3 regions of the Brevibacillus sp. FSL K6-0770 genome follow, and region 2 is predicted to be linked to each of the others. Evidence: riboswitches for the same ligand, from Rfam matches in the RefSeq annotation. Region 2 holds a riboswitch; each other region holds the start of a gene.

Region 1 (5,854 bases), 570 kb from region 2:
CGGTAAAACTTGTTGAAGACTTTCGGCAAATCTTCGGCAGCAATTCCTTCCCCTTTGTCGATCACGGAGAACAGCACGTGACCTTCTCGCTGATCGCATGTAATCAAAATCGAGCCATTCGGTTTGTTGTAGTGAATCGCATTGTTGATCAAGTTTTCCATGACGCGGCGCAGCTTGGTTTCATCGGCCTCGATGTGCAGCTCATTGGAGACGCGCAGTTTCCAGTGAAAAGTCAATCCGGCTTCTTTCACCCGCGCCAGGTAGTCCTCGATAATTCCCTTCAAAAAGCCTTTTACGTGAATGCGGCTAATGTTGAGCCGCACCTCTGTGCTTTGCACGGTAAAGTCTTGCAGCTCGTCCAGCAGCTTTTCCAGATCGCTCGTCTTGACTTCGATCTTGCCCATTTGCTTCTGGATGCGCATCAAATCCGTGACGCGGCCAGAGCCGATATAGGAGGCGTACCCTTTGATCGTAGTCAGCGGCGTGCGGAAATCGTGGGCGATCGAAGCGATCATCTCCGATTGCCGTTCTTCGGAAAAACGCAGCTCATCGACCATGTCGCCAAAGTAGCGAAACAGCTGTCCGAACTCGTCATGGGAGCGATACGTAAACGTCACCAGCCGCTTGCCTTCGCGAATTTCCTGCGTGACACGGGCCAGTTCGCTAACCGGACGCAAAATCCAGCGGACGAACAGAGTGAGCAACAGCAAGCCGACCAGCACGAGGCTTCCGTAAATAAACCAGAGCATCATCGAGACTCCGGTTGTGCCCATAATGTCGTAATCGTCCGTGTAGAAATAGATGACAATCTCGCCTTCACGGGGAGGCTCTTGCTGAAAATGGTATTCTGCCACGACTTTCAGGTCGCTTTTCGTGGTGGAAGGGAGGGACAGCTTCAAGGAGTAGGCTTTTGACGGCCTGTGGTAAATCGTGTTGCCGCTCGCGTCCTTCACGACCATCCGGTACATGACGTCTTCTGGCAACTGCTTCTCCAGCTCCTGGCGCTCGATCGGGTCCTTGAAGTTGCTGGAGCGCAGCAGTTGGTTGACCCGGACCTTTTCTGCCGCATCCTTTTCTGCCTGGTACTGGTTGTGACGGTCGTTTTTCAACTGGTCGATGATGATGTCCTGAAAAACGAACTTGAACAGCAAGATGTTGAGCGTAATCAAGGCGATAAAAGAAAGAAACAGTTTTTTGCGGAGGCTCATCTAAAGCTTCTCCCCGATGAATACGTAGCCCGTCCCCCACTGAGTTTTGATGAATTGCCGCTCTGTTTCCAGCTTCTCGCGCAAGTTTTTGATGTGTACCGTCACCGTATTGAGCGAGCCGTAGCCATAGCCCCAGACGCGGTCGTAAATTTGTTCCCGCGTGAAGACGATACCCGCATTTTCAGCGAGAAAAGTCAGCAGTTGAAACTCTTTCGTGGACAACTCGATCTTTTGGTTGTTGACGTAGACGGAATACGTTTCTTTATGGATTTCCAAATCCTTGAACTTCAAGACCGTGATCGGGGAACCGGAGGCGTCTTTTTCCGGCTGCTCCTCGGTATGCTTGCGGATGCGCTCGTAGCGGCGCAGATGGGCGCGTATGCGGGCGAGCAGTTCTTCCGTGTCAAACGGCTTCGTAATGTAATCATCGGCCCCGATTTCAAAACCGACTACTTTGTCTACGGCCTTGCTTTTGGCGCTGAGAAACAAAATAGGCAAGTCCCATTCCCGACGGATTTGCGAGCAAAGCTCGTAGCCGCTCATGTTAGGCATCATGATATCGAGCAGAATGAGATTAGGCCGCTCTCCCTGGCTGAGCAGGGCAAGTGCATCCTCGCCATTTTCCGCAGAGGAGACCTGAAAGCCTTCGTTTTCCAAAATATCTTCAAGCAGTTCAATAATCTCCTGATTGTCGTCAACGATTAAAATGTGATCTTTCACCGGAATTACCCCCAGTTACTTCTATTAATAAGTGAACAAGTGTCATGGCAAAAAAGAATCAGCCTTGTCTATCATAACATGCTTTCACAGAATAGGAACAAGTATCCCTTCATTCATGCTTATTTCCTTATAAGTAAGGGCACCTATTTAGACCTGGTACTAAATTTCGTCAGAAAAAGCCAGAGACGATTGTCCCTGGCTCTTATGTTTTTGCCGAACTACTTCTTTTTTGGTTGATTTTCCGGCAACGATGCAGCTTGCACCGCGTTTTCCTTTTTCGGAGTGTCCGCCTTTGCTTCCAGAACAGGCGAGCTGATGCGCTTGGCACCAACAAAACGCTTGCTCCAGTAGTACGGGTCGTTCAACTTGGTGTTGACGACTCCGCGGCCGGATTCCGAATGCACGAATGTGCCGTCCCCGATGTAGATGCCCACGTGAGAGATGCTTCGTCCGTTTGTATTAAAGAACACAAGATCTCCTGGTTGCAAGTCTTTCCGTGCAACTTCTGTACCGTACTCATATTGAGAGGCAGAATTGTGCGGCAGGTCTACACCTAACGCGTCAAATACGTAGCGTGTGAAACCGGAGCAGTCGAAGCCTTTTTTGGATGTGCCTGAAGATTTGTAAGGAACGCCGTACAGATCATCGACAACCTCTTCGAGTGTCGTGTTCTCCGCCGCATGTGCAGCGCCCGCTCCCATAGCAAGCAATCCAGCCATAAATAAAGATAGTACCACCTTGCGCAAAAGAAACTGCTCCTTTCGTGAGCCTACGAAGTTAGCTGAAGGGTTCGGTCGAAAGGACGCCCTAAGTTGCCTAACGCAACTATTCACCCCAAAAAACTGGTTCCCCCGTTTCCGACATGCGGAATTCGGCTATTTTTCGATGTTTTTTTACACGCACTCTACGAAGATTCGCTGCTTGTCCGATTTTTCCTTTTTTTTGACTGCTTGTTCATATTTTTGTCACAAAATCCTGTCTAAAGGTGTAACGTTTTGTTTCGACATTGCAAGAGCGGTTGGAATGGGGCGAAAACAGGCTCGTCCGATTATGGCAGGAAGTGCTCTCCGTCCAAGGACGGAGGGAAAAACCAACCGCACGCCCGTTATGGAAAGCCTATCCGGGGGGCTACAATAAGGGCATAAGTTAGCAAGCACCACATGCACAAGAGAATAGGAGGTAAGCGAGCAATGAGTGAACGGTCTGGAAAGGTTTTGCTCGGGCTGGTTCTCTTGCTAATCGGCGGGTTGGTTCTGCTGGATCAAATCGGAATCGACTTCGGTGACCTGATCGGGATTTTGATTCCGGGGGTCATCATGCTGTACGGCGCTCGAAAGATTATGGGACAATCCGGTTCGCGTTTCTGGGGAATCGTGATCTTCCTCTTCGGGTTCCTGATGCTGATTGGCAAGCTCCATCTGCTGTTCCACGGCTTACTGGCCATTGGTGTGATTTATCTGGGGTATCGCTTACTGCGCCCCAGCCATGTCCCCAAAGAAGCGCCACCTGCCTGGGAGCGTCAGTGGGCCCAAAAAGTATTGAAAGAAGACGCGCTGGACGCCTGGGAAAAAGATGTGACCCGTCGCCAGCCATAGAGTTGCTCAAGTCGCGAGAGCTTTTGGATGAAATGACACGATGTGATATGATGAGGAGGAAATAAACATGAGTATTTTTAAACGTTTGCGTGACCTGACAGTAGCTTCGGTGAATGACGCTTTGGATTCGATGGAAGATCCGGTAGTCATGCTGAATCAATACATGCGAGATATGGAAGTGGAAATCGGACAAGTCGAAGTGGCTGTCGCCCGTCAGGTAGCACTGGAAAAGAAATTCCGCCAACAACTGGATGAAGCGAACACACTGATCGACAAACGCGATCGTCAAGTGAAGCTCGCTCTGACAGAAGGGGAAGATGAACTTGCTCGCCGTGCACTTGCAGACAAAAAGCAATACGAAGCGCGTGCAGCAGAGTATGAGACACTGTACTTGGCAGCATCCGAGGCAGCTACGCAAATGCGCGAGAAGCTGGCTGAGCTGAAGGAAGAGTTCTATAAAATGCGTGCGAAAAAATTCACGCTGATGGCTCGGGCACAGGTAGCTCGTACACAAAAGCAAGTGAATCATGCCGTAGTGGGAATCGGAAATCAGTCCGCAGGCCGCGGCTTTGCTCGCATGGAGGAAAAAGTGCTGCGCATGGAAGCCGAAGCGCAAATGAGCGGTCAATGGCGCCAGACAAACCTCGCTTGGGAGAACGCGCTTTCTGAGTTGGAAAAAGACGATCTGGATACAGAACTGGCAAACATCAAGGCATCGCTTCAACAGAAAAAACCAGTGTCCGCCCAGCCGGAACAATCTTGATTGGACAGGAACTGGGGGATTGGTTGTAGAATAGAGTGTGTCAATCAGGCAGCCTGTATAGCAGGCTGCTTTTCCCCTAGGAGGTACGATTCTTGGCAGACTTCATGGTCTTTTTGCGAAGGTTCATCGCTGAGCCTGGGCGTGTCGGCAGCGTGATCCCGAGTTCGCGGTTTTTATGTGAGCGAATGTTGAGCAGCGTCAATTGGGCTTCAACGGATGTTATTCTGGAGCTGGGACCTGGCACAGGAGCTTTTACCCAAACCATTTATCAAAATATCAATCCGGATACCGACTATGTGCTTGTGGAGCGTGACAGCCAGTTTCGATCCATCCTTCAATCACGCTTTCCTGATCTTCCTGTCAGGGAGGAAGCGACGAGACTCGGACAATATTTGGAGGAGATGGAGCTTGGCAAGGCAGATGTCATCATTTCCGGCCTGCCGTTTGCCAATTTCCCACAAGAGTTGCGAGCAGCCATTCTGGATGAAGTACAAAACGTATTAAAACCAGGCGGCCTGTTCATTACATTCCAATATTCGCTACAACTCCAGGCTGAGCTGCAGGCGCGTTTTCCTTGGGTAGAGACAGACTTCACCTTGCTGAATATCCCACCTGCATTCATTTATACGTGTCGAAACAGACAAAGTGAAAAAGATCGGCATGGGGCGTAAGAGAGGAGACTTTTGTGAAACTGTCCCGCTTGCACACAATGTTGGCTGGCGTCCTGATCATTTTGACAGGCATCGGCCTTTTATTAGACAGTTTGCATATCATTTCGTTCGGTCTGTTTGATCTGTGGCCGATGGTGCTCGTCTACTTCGGCGTTCGCCTCTGGGGTCAGAACAAACGGATTGGCGGCGGCATTCTGTTCAGTTTGGGAATCATTATTGCTCTGGACATGTGGTTCGGTATCGGTGTGGATGACTTGTTCCAACTGGCAGTTCCCATCCTGTTGATTTATTTTGGCTTCCGATTGATTCGCGGCAAAACGAGGGGGGGCGGAAACCGAGCTTCTTTTCCCCCGTTTCCGGAACAACGGGAAGAGCCTTCTGGTCCGGCTATGACTAGCGAGGATCAGCCTGTTCATACACACAACGGCATTCGGCATGACGCTGCACAATGGCTGGACAGCTTGAGCAAGTGGAAGCCTTCCCGCAGCAAGCTGCTTGAGAAGGAAGAGGAAACTGGGCGTGAACGAATTTTGCCCAAAGATTCTCGCAGTTCGTTGATTGGCGATTATCATCTGACTTCCGGGCGTTTTGAGTTGAGCACCTTGCATGTGTGGCACGGGATCGGGGATGTGGTGATTGATCTGTCCCGCGCGGTTTTGATGCAGGACGAGGCCGCTCTTATTGTGGAAGGATGGGTAGGGGATGTCACCGTTTATGTCCCTGTCGATCTTCCGGTTTCTGTGAACGCCGAGCTGAGTCTGGGCGACCTGGAAGTATTGAGCCACCGCCAGGGAGGGATCAACCGGAGTGTGATGATTCGTTCCGAGCAATACGAGGAGGCGGCTCAAAAAGTGAATTTGCATATCTCGCTGCTTGTCGGCGATATAAAAGTCAAGT
Region 2 (5,854 bases):
GACCCCTGGTACTTCGCCCAGTCCAAAAAAGAAAATGGCCGGGATCAAGTAAACGAATGCTGGCATCGTCTGCATCAAATCTAGCAACGGCATGACCAGCTTCGTGAAAGTATCGCTTCGCGCGCAGGCAATACCCGCAGGAATCCCTACAGTGATGGACAACAGGGCAGAAGCAATAACCAAGCCGAGCGTTTCGACCGTTTCATCCCAGTACCCCAGATTGGCAATGAGAAACAGCCCAAGCAATGTGAAAAACATCGAAGATCGCCCGCCAAATACCCAGGCCAGCGCCCCGAACAGCAAAATGAGAATAACAGACGGTATCGCAGCCAAAACCTCGGTAAAGTACGTGACCATTCCCGAAATGATGATCGCGATCGGATCGAACAAAATGCCTTTGTGCTGACCGAGCGCCTCAACGATTCGTTCCACCCACTCACCGATCGGCAACTTAGGCACGGAATCCATGAGGCATCACCTCTGCTCCCTGCTGCGGATTGACCTTGCCGACAAGCCCGCCGAGCACCGCTCCCTTGACAATGACGCCCAACAGACGCCGCTCCTCACCCACGACAGCAATCGGAACGTGCAAATCTGCCATCAGAGGAAACAGGCTGTTCAGACGGGCATCTGGCCCCACGCTGGGGATATCTTTTTTCATCATGGTTTCAAGCGACTCGCCCGTATTGATCGCAAGCGAAACGTCATAGGCGGTAACAAGCCCAAGCAATGTCCGCTTTTTGTCTACGATGTACAGACTGGATACCCCGTTGTCCATCATGAGCTGGAGGGCCACCCTCGCACCTTTGTCAGGAGTAATCGCTTCTGCCCTTTTCATCACGTGTTTTGCCACCAGCACTTTGGACAAGTCTGCATCCTCAACGAATTTTTTCACGAATTCATCCGCAGGATCGGTCATGATTTCTTCGGGACGCCCGACCTGGATGAAGCGACCGTCTTTCATCAGGGCGATCCGGTCACCGAGCCGCAATGCCTCATGCAGATCGTGAGTAATGAACAAAATAGTCTTTTTCATCGTTAGCTGAAGCTCTAGCAGCTCATCCTGCATGTCTTTTCGAATCAGCGGATCAAGGGCACTGAACGCTTCATCCATCAGCAAAATGTCGGGATTGTTGGCGAGCGCCCGGGCCAGGCCGACCCTCTGCCTCATTCCGCCGCTCAATTGATCAGGGAAGGCATTTTCCCACTCGGAAAGCCCGACGAGCGCAAGCGCTTCGCGTGCTTTTTCTTGCCTCAATCCATGCGGTACTTGCTGAATCTCCAAACCGAATTCGATGTTTTCCCGTACCGTTCGCTGTGGGAAGAGCGCGAAATTTTGAAAAACCATGCCGAGCTTTCTCCTGCGTACCTCGCGCAAATGAGCCGGCTTCATACCAATGAGTTCTTCGCCATCGATCTGAACGCTCCCAGTGGTTGGCTCAATCAGGCGGTTGCAAAGTCGGATCAAGGTAGATTTGCCGCTGCCTGACAGCCCCATAATGACGAAAATTTCGCCCTCTGCTACCGAGAAGCTGATCTGGTTCACACCGATCGATTGCCCTGTCTCTTTAAAAATTTGCTCCTTTGTCCATCCTTGCTCCAACAGCTTTAACGCTGCCTGCGGCTGCTTGCCAAACACTTTCGTCAATTGCCTGACTGTCATTTTGGGCATGAGCCTTTCCTCCCTTTCTTGTTTTCCCAAATGAAAAAACCTGCGAAGTTCCGCTTCCAACCGGACGAACCACCTGCAGACGCTGCCGCTTGTGTACGCTCGATTTTTGCAGAACTAACGCAGGCTTACCTAATACCTGGCGCCCCTGTGCAAAAGGCTCCCTGTACGCTGTCTTCCTGATTTCGCTGTTCGTTTTTTGGTTTCATGCACCGGGTTTATGCTGAAATTCATTTGCCGCCCGCCATCCTCGCACATCGACATGCACGCGTATGACAAAAGCCACACATGAAAATCGCCATAAAAAATAGACCTATTTCATCCTTTTTCTCAAGAACAAAGGTCCCAAAGAAAAAGTCTGAAATGGCCTATAAACGCGCCCGAAGAGGACCGCTCCTCTTTTTTCGCATCATTGCCCAGACTTCATCGCTTCATGAACCTTCCCTGCTTTGGCCGACGAGGTTAGCTGACGGGTAGGATGGCAGAGAAGACTTATCTCATCCCTCCTGATTGCTCAGGATTAACCCCAAAAGATTGGTTCCCCCGCTTCCGGGTTGCCCCGGAACTAGGCCGTATGAAATGTTTGAATCAGATTCGGTAATGTGATTTGATTATACGCCTGCTGCCAATTATTGTGAATGCTCGCTTCTGCCTGCTTGCCTCATGCTTGATCGTTCTTTATTTATATCCTGACATTAGCTATCGGTTGCTCACCAATGAAAGCTATTTCGCCTGCTTTCCAGCTTACACGCAAATGCTCACCAGTACAGAATCATCGTAAGCAAACCGCTCGCTAATATCGGTGACCACTTCCCATTCCTCTTCCCCGACGCGAATCGAGTAAATCAGCTCCCGGCCCTGAAACTGGACGTGAGCGACCTTGCCCATGATCCCGTCCGCGCCTTGTTGCCAGGTGGACAGCTTCAACTGGTCCGGGCGAACAGGCAATACTTGCTGATCGAAAAAAGCGGAAAAATCACGCGAAACGGTGATCGGCAACGATGACGCTCCCTGTTTTTCCAGCAAAAAGGTGTTCGCGGCAGCCCAGTTCCCTTTTAAAAAGTTGGCTCTGCCGACAAACTTGGCGACAAACGGCGACTCCGGGGCGTAGTAAATGTCGTGCGGAGTGCCTGCCTGCTCAACTCTGCCGCCCTTCATCACGACAATGCGATCAGCCATGGCCAGTGCCTCGGATTGATCGTGCGTCACATAGACAATCGACGTACCCAGTTCGCGGTGAATGAACTGGATTTCTTTTCGCATCTGCATGCGCAGCTCGGCGTCCAGACTGCTCAACGGTTCGTCCATCAGCAACAAGGTCGGATTGAACACGATGGCGCGCGCCAGCGCCACACGCTGCTTTTGCCCACCGGAAAGCTGACTGGGGAACCGCTCCTCCATACCGCCCAGACCGACCATCTCCAGCATCTGGGCTACCCGCGCTTTCGGGTTTTGCTTGTACGCTTCCGGCACCTGCTGTTGATGCTGCAAAGGAAACGCCACGTTTTCGTAGACCGTCAAATGCGGCCAGAGGGCGAACGACTGAAACACCATGCCAATCCGCCGTTCTTCCGGCGGCTTGCGCTTGGCCGCGCTGGCTACACACTCGTTGTTGATCCAGATTTCTCCGCTTGTCGGGGATTCGAACCCGGCAAGGAGCCGCAGCAGCGTCGTTTTGCCGCAGCCGCTCGGACCGAGCAAAGCGACAAACTCGCCCTGGCCGATCTGCAAATCGAGATGGTGGAGCGCCGTGACATTCCCGAATTTTTTCGATACCCCTATTACCCGCGCACTGTTCATTGTTCGATCCTCCGTTGCCAGTATCGTTTCCACAGACTGCCCGCCGCGAGCACCAGCAGGATGGCTCCTACGATCAAAGTCGAGAGGGCCGTGCTGTACGTTGTCGATCCCGCCTGCTCAAAGCTGAAAATGACGACACCGATCGTTTCCGAGCCGGATGACCACAAGAGCGACGAAATCGTCAGCTCTGTAAAAGCGGTGAGAAAGACCAGAAACAAACCTGTTGCCATGCCCGGCGCGTAGAGCGGGAGCAAAATGCGCCGCCATCTCGTCCAGAAGCGCCCGCCGTTGATCCGTGCCGCTTCCTCCACTTCTTTGCCCACTTGCATGATCGAAACCGTACTGCTTTTGACTTGCAAAATGAGAAAGCGCGTCACGTAAGCGATCATGATCAGCCAAACCGTTCCGTATATGCCTGGCTGCCAGCCGGGAATCGGTTCAATCCAGGTCAAAATCATCGCAAGTCCGAGCACCATGCCCGGAAGCGCATACGGCAGCGCTACAGCCCCTTCCATCGCTTTGCCAAGCGCAGACGGCTTATGAATGCGCCAGTAGGCGAACAGCGTGCCCGCGACGACGCACAAGACACCCGTCATGCTGGCAAGCATCAAGCTGTTGCCGATGGCTCCCTTCGTACCTGCGTGGTCGAACATTACGAAGGCAAAGTGCTTCCACGTCAAATTTTCCGGGACAAACGGCAAGCCGTACGCTTTGACAAAAGCGGTTGCGGCCATCGACAAAAGCGGAAGCAGGCTCGTCACAAGCAAAAACCCGCCCACCAAAACCTCCGCCGTCAAACGGTGCTTGCCCAAAGACCGCCGGATGGACTTGTCCTCGGCACTGGTCTGGTCTACCCGGCTTTTCCGCAGCAAAACCCACTGCATCCCTGTCCCTGCCAGCGCAATGACGCCGAGCAAAACAGACAGGACAGCCGCCCTGGCAAAAGCGCTCGGCCCAAATCCGATCACTTCCTCGTAGATCAGTGTACTGAGTACAGAGATATTTTCCGGGATACCCAAAAATGCCGGAATCCCGAAGTTGTCCAGCCCGGAGATAAACGCCAGCAGTCCGCCTCCCGCAATGCCTGGCAAGGCGAGCGGAAGCGTCACTTTGGCAAACACAGCCCGCGCGCTTGCTCCCGCGGAATGCGCCGCCCACTCCAGCTCTTTCGGAATCCGGTACAGCACAGACAGCGTCAACATGTACACCAGCGGATAATGAGTCAGCCCCATCACGACGATGATCCCATCCAGCCCGTACACGTTCCACAGCTCGACCGGACTGCCCATCACCCAGCTCGCAGCCCTGTTCAGCACACCCTGCGGCCCTGCCAGCTGCGTCCAGGCCAGCGTCATTACATAGGACGGGATGAGCAGCGGCAAAAGGGCAAACGCGTGAATCGCACCTTTCCAGCGTATATCGGTATACGCGCACAGCCAGGCAAGCGCCACGCCGACGACTACCGAGATGACGGTGGAAATACCTGCTGCCAGCACAGTATGACCGACTGCATCCCACGTCCGGGCATTGACAAGCACCTCCTGAAAGTAGTGCAAGCCAAGCCCTGCTTCTGTCTGGATACTAAGCACAATCAGCTTCCACAACGGATAGACAAAAAAGAAGGCGACCGGCACCAGCACGAACCAGGTAGCCGCCTTATCCATGGACAGGGAGGCGGCGAACTTGCGCCGCTCCCCCATCTGTCTCTCGCTCACTACCGTCTGCCAGTTACTTGCCACCCATCATCTCTCCAAATTTCTTTTTGTCCGCTTCCCTGGAAGCTTCCAGTTCGTCAATATTGGCGGAAAGCGCCTTGATTTGATCTTGTGCGTACAGTCCTTCCGGTGCTGCTACTCCTTTGCGGATCGGTGTATAGCCCAGGCCGCTGGCGAGCTTTTGCCCTTCTTCGGAGAGGACGAAATCGACAAACGCTTTGGCAGCCTCCTGGTTTTTGGTCGCTTTCATGATGCCGATCGGCTCCGTGATGACAGGCACGCCTTCTTTTGGATACACGATCTCGACGGGCGAACCGTCTTTTTTGGCGCGGGCAACCAGATAGTCGACGACCATGCCGTAATCTTTTTCGCCGCCCGCTACACTTTTGAGCACGGCGCCATTTCCTTTAATGACGGTCATTTGATTCGTTTTCAGCCCGCTGATGTAATCCCAGCCCAAATCAGGCTGGCGCGTAAACACCCCGACATTGTAAGCCGCTGCGCCTGAGTAGAGCGGGCTTGGCATAATCGCTTTGTTCGCCGCTTCCGGACTCGTCAGCACTTTCCAGCTGTCCGGGAGAGCTTTGACCTTGCTCGTGTTGACCGCGAGCACAGTCGCCATGACTTTCGTTCCGGTGTACGCGCCGTCCGCGTCTTTCCACTCCGCCGG
Region 3 (5,854 bases), 2.6 Mb from region 2:
GCTTGATGTTTTGCGACAACAAGGAGAATGACAAATGAAGCGTTGGAACATCGTATTAACAGGGTTCGGAACCGTAGGCAAGCAAATCGCGCGACTGCTGCAAGAACGTAAGGACCGTTACCGCCAGTTGTACCAGGCTGACGTCAGGCTTGTCGGCGTCGCCCGCTCAATTGGCGGCTTATACGATCCGCATGGACTTGCGGAAGAGGGCTTGAACGCATTTGCGCAAGAAAAGAAAGCGGCTGCTTCGGCATGGAACGCCGAAGCATGGTTGGCGAAAACAGAAGCGGACATCTTGATCGAAGCCGGGCCGTCCGATGTCCAAACGGGAGGAGCGAGCCTTGGCTTTATCCGCCAGGCGCTTACAAAAGGAATGCACGCCATTGCCGTGTCAAAAGGTGCGCTCGTCGTCGATTACAGCGGCTTGTCCGCTTTGGCAAAAGAGCAAGGCGTCCAGTTGAAAATCAGCGGGGCGACTGCGGCGGCTTTGCCGACCATCGACCTGTTCACCTACAATTTGGCTGGCTGTGAAATCAGGCACGTAGAAGGCATTTTTACCGGAACGACCAATTTTGTGCTGACGAGCATGATGGAAGAAGGGATCAGCAGCGAAGAGGCGATCCGGCGGGCGCAAGCGATGGGAATCGCAGAGCCTGACCCGACATATGACATCGAAGGCTTTGACACCGCATCCAAGCTGACGATTTTGGCCAATGCTGCGTTCGCTGCTCCAATCAAGCTGTCCGATATTCCGCGGGCCAGCGTGCGCGAGGTGACACCAGAACAAATAGCGGAGTGGAAACAAAGCGGGCTTGTGCCCAAGCTGGTCGGGACGATCAGGCCGACTGCGGACGGGATTCAAGCGGCTGTAGAATTGAAAGCGGTTGAAGCGAGTCACCCTTTTTCCCGTGTAAAAGGCACTACGAAGGCGATTCGGGTAGAAACCGATGTGATGGGAGAGGTGATGGTGGTCGGCGGGAAGTCAGACCCTGTAGCAGCGGCAGCCGCAGCGCTGAAAGACCTGGAGCATATTCTCAGCAAGTAAAAGCGCAGTTCCTAAACGGCAACAGCTCTGAGCAAGCTTCGTCTCTTTTCCAGCGATCGGCAGGCATGTATTTGCTGCTTTCACGCGCATACTACCGATGTACCACAAACTATCCAAATAGCGGCGAGGGGGCCATACGATGAAGCAATCATCTGATGTCAATGCCGAACTGCAACAAGTTTCTGCCTATCCGACCAAACAGAAGATGAACCAAAAGGATGTCGCTCTGTTTGACGAGCAGAAAGGTTGCGGCTGCACCCCCGAAGCGAAAAACGCGGCAAATACGGAGCAAGGCTAGCTCCACACGAGAAAAGCCGGGTCTCTTTGTGCGAAGAGAAACCCGGCTTTCGTGTGAAACGATTGTTTTATCCGATAAATTCTTGAACCCAGTAGCCGTTCGTGTATCCGACACCGATTTTGGTAAAGGCCGGGTTCATAATGTTTTTGCGGTGGCCATCACTGTTCATCCATTGCGTCATGACTTCTTCAGGGCTGCGTTGACCCATGGCGATGTTCTCGCCCGCAGTCATATAAGAGATGCCAAACTGCTTCATCATGTCAAATGGCGAACCGTACGTAGGGCTTGTATGGTCGAAGTAGTTGTTGTTCGACATGTCCGCTGCTTTTGCAAGTGCCACTTTGGACAAAGAAGCGTCCATCGTCACGGGAGCCAGTCCTGCTTTGGCGCGTTCCTGATTGACGAGATCAGCGACTTGCTTGGCGAAATCTCCTGTTTTAGCCTGGTCAGCTTGTCCGGTTGGAGCCGCAGGTGTAGTTGCAACTGGTTGTGCAGGTGCTTGCGGTGCTGTTTGCGCTGGTTTTTGTACGGGCTTTTGCACTGGCTGCTGCTGAACAGGTACTTGCTTTACTGGTGGAACAACAACCTGATTTTGCTGGGCATTGGATGCAAAAGGCAATTGTCCCGCATATGGAATCCATTGATAGGAAAATTGATATGGTGTACTGTTACCGTTTTTCAACGGGCAGTTTGCGGAAGTTGCAGCAGAAGCAGAAGTAGTAAATCCGGTCAAGGCCAAGCCCAATCCCAGAGTCATGGCGATGGCAGTAGCTCCAAAACGTTTCATATTCACATCGTCTCCTTTTTTTGGCCTACGAGGTTAGTTGTCGGATTCGGGTTGAGGAAACAACCCTACGCTCCTTCGAGCGATTCACCCCATAGCGGATTTTGTTGACCCGCGTAAAAGATCCCCCGCACTTCCATTCGTGAGGAAGTTTCGGCGTATTGGTTTGGCATGACCCAGAATATCAGACCATCCCGCCCGAAATAAAGGAGTAATATCTGCCAATCTGCTGGAAACGTTGGTGCTAGTGCGTTTATTTCGCTTCGTCTTCGTCGTCCTTCCACGCTGTCAATCCGCCGAGCAGCGCTTTTGCCTCATATCCGTGCTCGCGCAGCAAAGCTGCCGCTTTTTGGGCTTTATTTCCCGTTGTGCATACAGTGATGATCTGTCTTTCTTTGACGGCCCGTTCTGTTTCTTCATCTAATAGTTTGTCGCCCTGCGCAAGCATGTGCACGTATGGAACATTTCGCGTGTCAGCGAATTTGCTTTCCACACTGCCTGTCTGAAATTTGGCTTCGTCGCGAACATCAAGGAACAAAATCGGGGTACCCTTTTCCAAAAGTTGCTTGATTTCTTGCTTTGTATACACTTCTTTTGACATGAATCATCCCTCCAGAACCTTAGTGTATCAGGTGAGAAACGGGCCGTGTAGCATCTAAATAGTTGATTATAGCGTATTTGTATGATAGAATGATAGTATTACTTGAATAATTAAGCCTAATTCATCGAGGTGCATAATGATGCTGATGGATAACGTTTTTGGATTCCCGATTCACACTGGCGCGGTCATCGGAGCCGCAAGGATGGGAGAGAGGAAGGGCTTTCGTCGTTTTAGGTTTTCAAAAAGTTTTGGTTTTAACATGGCAGTTCCGTCCTATGACACTTTCATATTGTCGAAGTAGAATAAATTCACATATCATGAAGGCGTATTGCAATCAGATGTTGGAGTATTTCTTCATGATATGTGAGCTTTATTTGCCTCGGTAAATATGACTGCATATTCAAATTGACTTTTGGAGGTTTTTTTACATGCAATCGAACGGAACAGTTAAATGGTTTAACGCAGAAAAAGGTTATGGCTTTATTCAAGTAGAAGGCGGAGACGACGTTTTCGTACACTACAGCGCAATCCAAGGTGACGGCTTCAAAACTTTGGAAGAAGGTCAACGCGTTCAGTTCAACATCGTAACTGGCAACCGTGGCCCACAAGCTGAGAACGTAACAAAACTGTAAACCTCCTTTATAAAAGAAACTGTCCTGAGTGGGCAGTTTCTTTTTTGTGTCTGCGGGAACGAATTACAGAAACGGATTGTTTACATACGCTCCTTTGGTAGCCATGACGAGCAAATTCGTCGCCATGAATTTCGGTGTGTACGGCATGTCGTGTTCGAGCCACAGGTCGTGGAAAAAGCAGTCGCCACTTTTGGCAAAGTAGACGTACTGGTCAACAACGCTGGCGTCAGTACGGATCAAAAGCTGGAACAGTTCGACGTGGAGCAGTGGAACAAAGTGATGAGCATCAACTTGACAGGCTGCATGCTCGGGATGAAATACGCGGTGCCGGAAATGAAGAAAGCGGGCGGCGGCTCGGTCATTCACATCTCGTCCATCGCTGGCTTGGTTGCCCTGAACTACACGAATGCGTATACGGCGGCAAAAGGGGCGCTTCGCTCGCTTGCCAAAGCGTCTGCTGTCGAGCTGGCTCCAGACAACATCCGCGTCAATTCCGTTCACCCGGGAATTATCGTGACGCCGATGATCCAGGAAACGCTCGATCACGGGGCTGGACAAATGTTTGAAAGGGGAACGCCGTTGCCGCGATTGGGCAAACCGGAAGATATCGCTTATGGTGTCCTGTATCTCGCTTCTGATGAATCCAGCTTCGTAACAGGTACAGAATTGGTCATTGACGGCGGTTGGACAGCCCGATAACGATAACGAAAAGACAAGGCGTTGGGAGATGCATCCCGGCGTCTTTTTTCTCTACCCATACACGCTTGTTCTCCCGTATAATCGAGAATGCTGTCTTTCAAGCAAGAACGGGGAGGGAACAAGATGGAAGAATGGTTGGAATCGCTGCAAAAGGCCGTTCCGCTGCTGCAACAGGCTGTGAGCGTGAACGAAATCAAAAAAGGACATTCCGCAGACAAAAAATACCGTGTCGATTTGCCAGAAGGGCGTACTGTGGTGCTCCGAGTCGCAAGCGAGCAGCAGGCTGAGCAAAAAGCGCAGGAATTTGCTGTCTTGCAGTCGCTTGCGTCGTATCCGATCCGGGCTTCCAAGCCGCTTGCTTTTGGCGTGCGAAAAGAGCTGGGGATTTGCTACATGCTCGTGAGTTACATCGAGGGCGAGGATGCCAGAGATCGCTTGCCTTTTTACACGGAAAGCGAACAGCAGCAGACAGGATTTTTGGCGGGGCAGGATTTGGCAGCCATGCATCAGCTTGCGGCTCCAGCGGCGATCCCGCCTTGGATAGACCGATGCGTGCAAAAGCATCGCAGGTACGTCGAGGCGTATCAAACGTTCTCGCCACCGCTTCCGTACGGAGACAAAATCTTGGCTTACATTGAGCGGCACTTGGCCTGTCTGGAAGGACGGCCGAACCAGTTTTTGCATGACGACTTCCATGTCGGCAACCTGATTGTCCGCGATGGCACTTATGCCGGGGTGATCGACTTTAATCGCTACGATTGGGGCGATCCGGTTCACGAGTTTGTGAAGCTGGTTTTTTTCAGCAAAGAAGTGAGCGTTCCGTTTTGCAACGGTCAGTTGGCCGGGTATTGGAATCATCAGGAGATTCCGGACGAATTTTGGACCTTGTTCAACGTCTATACGGCAATGACCGTTTTCTCCTCCATCATCTGGACCAAGCGAGTTGTGCCCGAGCAGCTGCCGGACATGATCGCGCGGGTCAATCTTATCGTCGAAGAGTACGATGCTTTCGAACGGCGCACTCCGCACTGGTATAAACGGATCGAAAAATAAAAAAGAACTATGGCAACTACCATAGTTCTTTGGGAAAAGGGTGCGACAATTACAGACAGTGGCTGTCGATTTCTACAGTAAGCAGCTGGCTAGGAAGCACAGACAAGCCAACTACTTGACCGCCGCCGACAGACGTACGTCCGTAAGTTGTCAGAAGGACATTCTCGGCGTTGCCGTTACGGCCGACAATCAGGCGCACTTCGTAGTGGTTGGTCGCAACAACAGTTGCGTTCAAGGCAATACGAGTGTTGGCTGCAAGGGTTTGTGTTACGTCGAGAAGCGTACCTACTGGATTGGTTTGTGTGACAGCATCGCCCCAGTTCAATACTTGCACACGCACCTCTACAGGTTCGTCGTTGAGGTTGACCAAGTCGATGTGAGCGGTAAGAGCAACGTTCAGGTTGTTTTGCAAAATACCTGTTGTTCTCACCGTCGTTCTGCGATGATGGCCTCCATCTCTGTCGTGTGTGCTTGCAAACTCCATTTCAGACATCCCAGATCACTCCATTCTTCAATCTTAACTGATGGGACAATATACAATATTACGTCTTGTCTCCTTTTGTAACGGCGAACGTAATGGGACGAGTAACCATTTCTGATAGAAAGCGGTGGAAATGTTGAAAGAAGCTTCCATATTCAAGCAATTAGACTATTCGGCGCGTTTCGAATGGGGATATGACGGGGTGGAGGAGCTGGCGGGCCACTCTGATATTCTAGTAATCATCGATGTGCTTTCGTTTAC

The links. A riboswitch is a leader RNA that binds a small molecule or an ion and turns the genes downstream of it on or off. The one in region 2 is predicted to bind cyclic di-AMP.
Region 1: it holds a riboswitch for cyclic di-AMP, as region 2 does, so the genes downstream of both, NST23_RS04995 (C40 family peptidase) here and NST23_RS02290 (quaternary amine ABC transporter ATP-binding protein) in region 2, are expected to answer to the same signal.
Region 3: it holds a riboswitch for cyclic di-AMP, as region 2 does, so the genes downstream of both, NST23_RS14195 (CAP domain-containing protein) here and NST23_RS02290 (quaternary amine ABC transporter ATP-binding protein) in region 2, are expected to answer to the same signal.

Annotation. Positions count from the first base shown of each region.
Region 1 is NZ_JBBOBQ010000001.1:978,812-984,665, forward strand. It holds gene NST23_RS04985 (sensor histidine kinase) at 1-1,208, opposite strand, end outside; gene NST23_RS04990 (response regulator transcription factor) at 1,209-1,928, opposite strand; gene NST23_RS04995 (C40 family peptidase) at 2,147-2,674, opposite strand; cyclic di-AMP (ydaO/yuaA leader) riboswitch at 2,679-2,815, opposite strand; gene NST23_RS05000 (LiaF transmembrane domain-containing protein) at 3,119-3,523, shown strand; gene NST23_RS05005 (PspA/IM30 family protein) at 3,591-4,286, shown strand; gene NST23_RS05010 (class I SAM-dependent methyltransferase) at 4,379-4,957, shown strand; gene liaF (cell wall-active antibiotics response protein LiaF) at 4,972-5,854, shown strand, end outside.
Region 2 is NZ_JBBOBQ010000001.1:405,098-410,951, reverse strand. It holds gene NST23_RS02295 (ABC transporter permease) at 1-468, opposite strand, end outside; gene NST23_RS02290 (quaternary amine ABC transporter ATP-binding protein) at 452-1,672, opposite strand; cyclic di-AMP (ydaO/yuaA leader) riboswitch at 2,105-2,251, opposite strand; gene NST23_RS02285 (ABC transporter ATP-binding protein) at 2,414-3,469, opposite strand; gene NST23_RS02280 (ABC transporter permease) at 3,466-5,208, opposite strand; gene NST23_RS02275 (ABC transporter substrate-binding protein) at 5,198-5,854, opposite strand, start outside.
Region 3 is NZ_JBBOBQ010000001.1:2,964,045-2,969,898, forward strand. It holds gene NST23_RS14185 (homoserine dehydrogenase) at 35-1,045, shown strand; gene NST23_RS14190 (hypothetical protein) at 1,185-1,343, shown strand; gene NST23_RS14195 (CAP domain-containing protein) at 1,411-2,130, opposite strand; cyclic di-AMP (ydaO/yuaA leader) riboswitch at 2,138-2,296, opposite strand; gene NST23_RS14200 (rhodanese-like domain-containing protein) at 2,381-2,728, opposite strand; gene NST23_RS14205 (cold-shock protein) at 3,157-3,360, shown strand; gene NST23_RS14210 (SDR family oxidoreductase) at 3,511-4,059, shown strand; gene NST23_RS14215 (phosphotransferase family protein) at 4,183-5,112, shown strand; gene NST23_RS14220 (hypothetical protein) at 5,162-5,605, opposite strand; gene NST23_RS14225 (hypothetical protein) at 5,727-5,854, shown strand, end outside.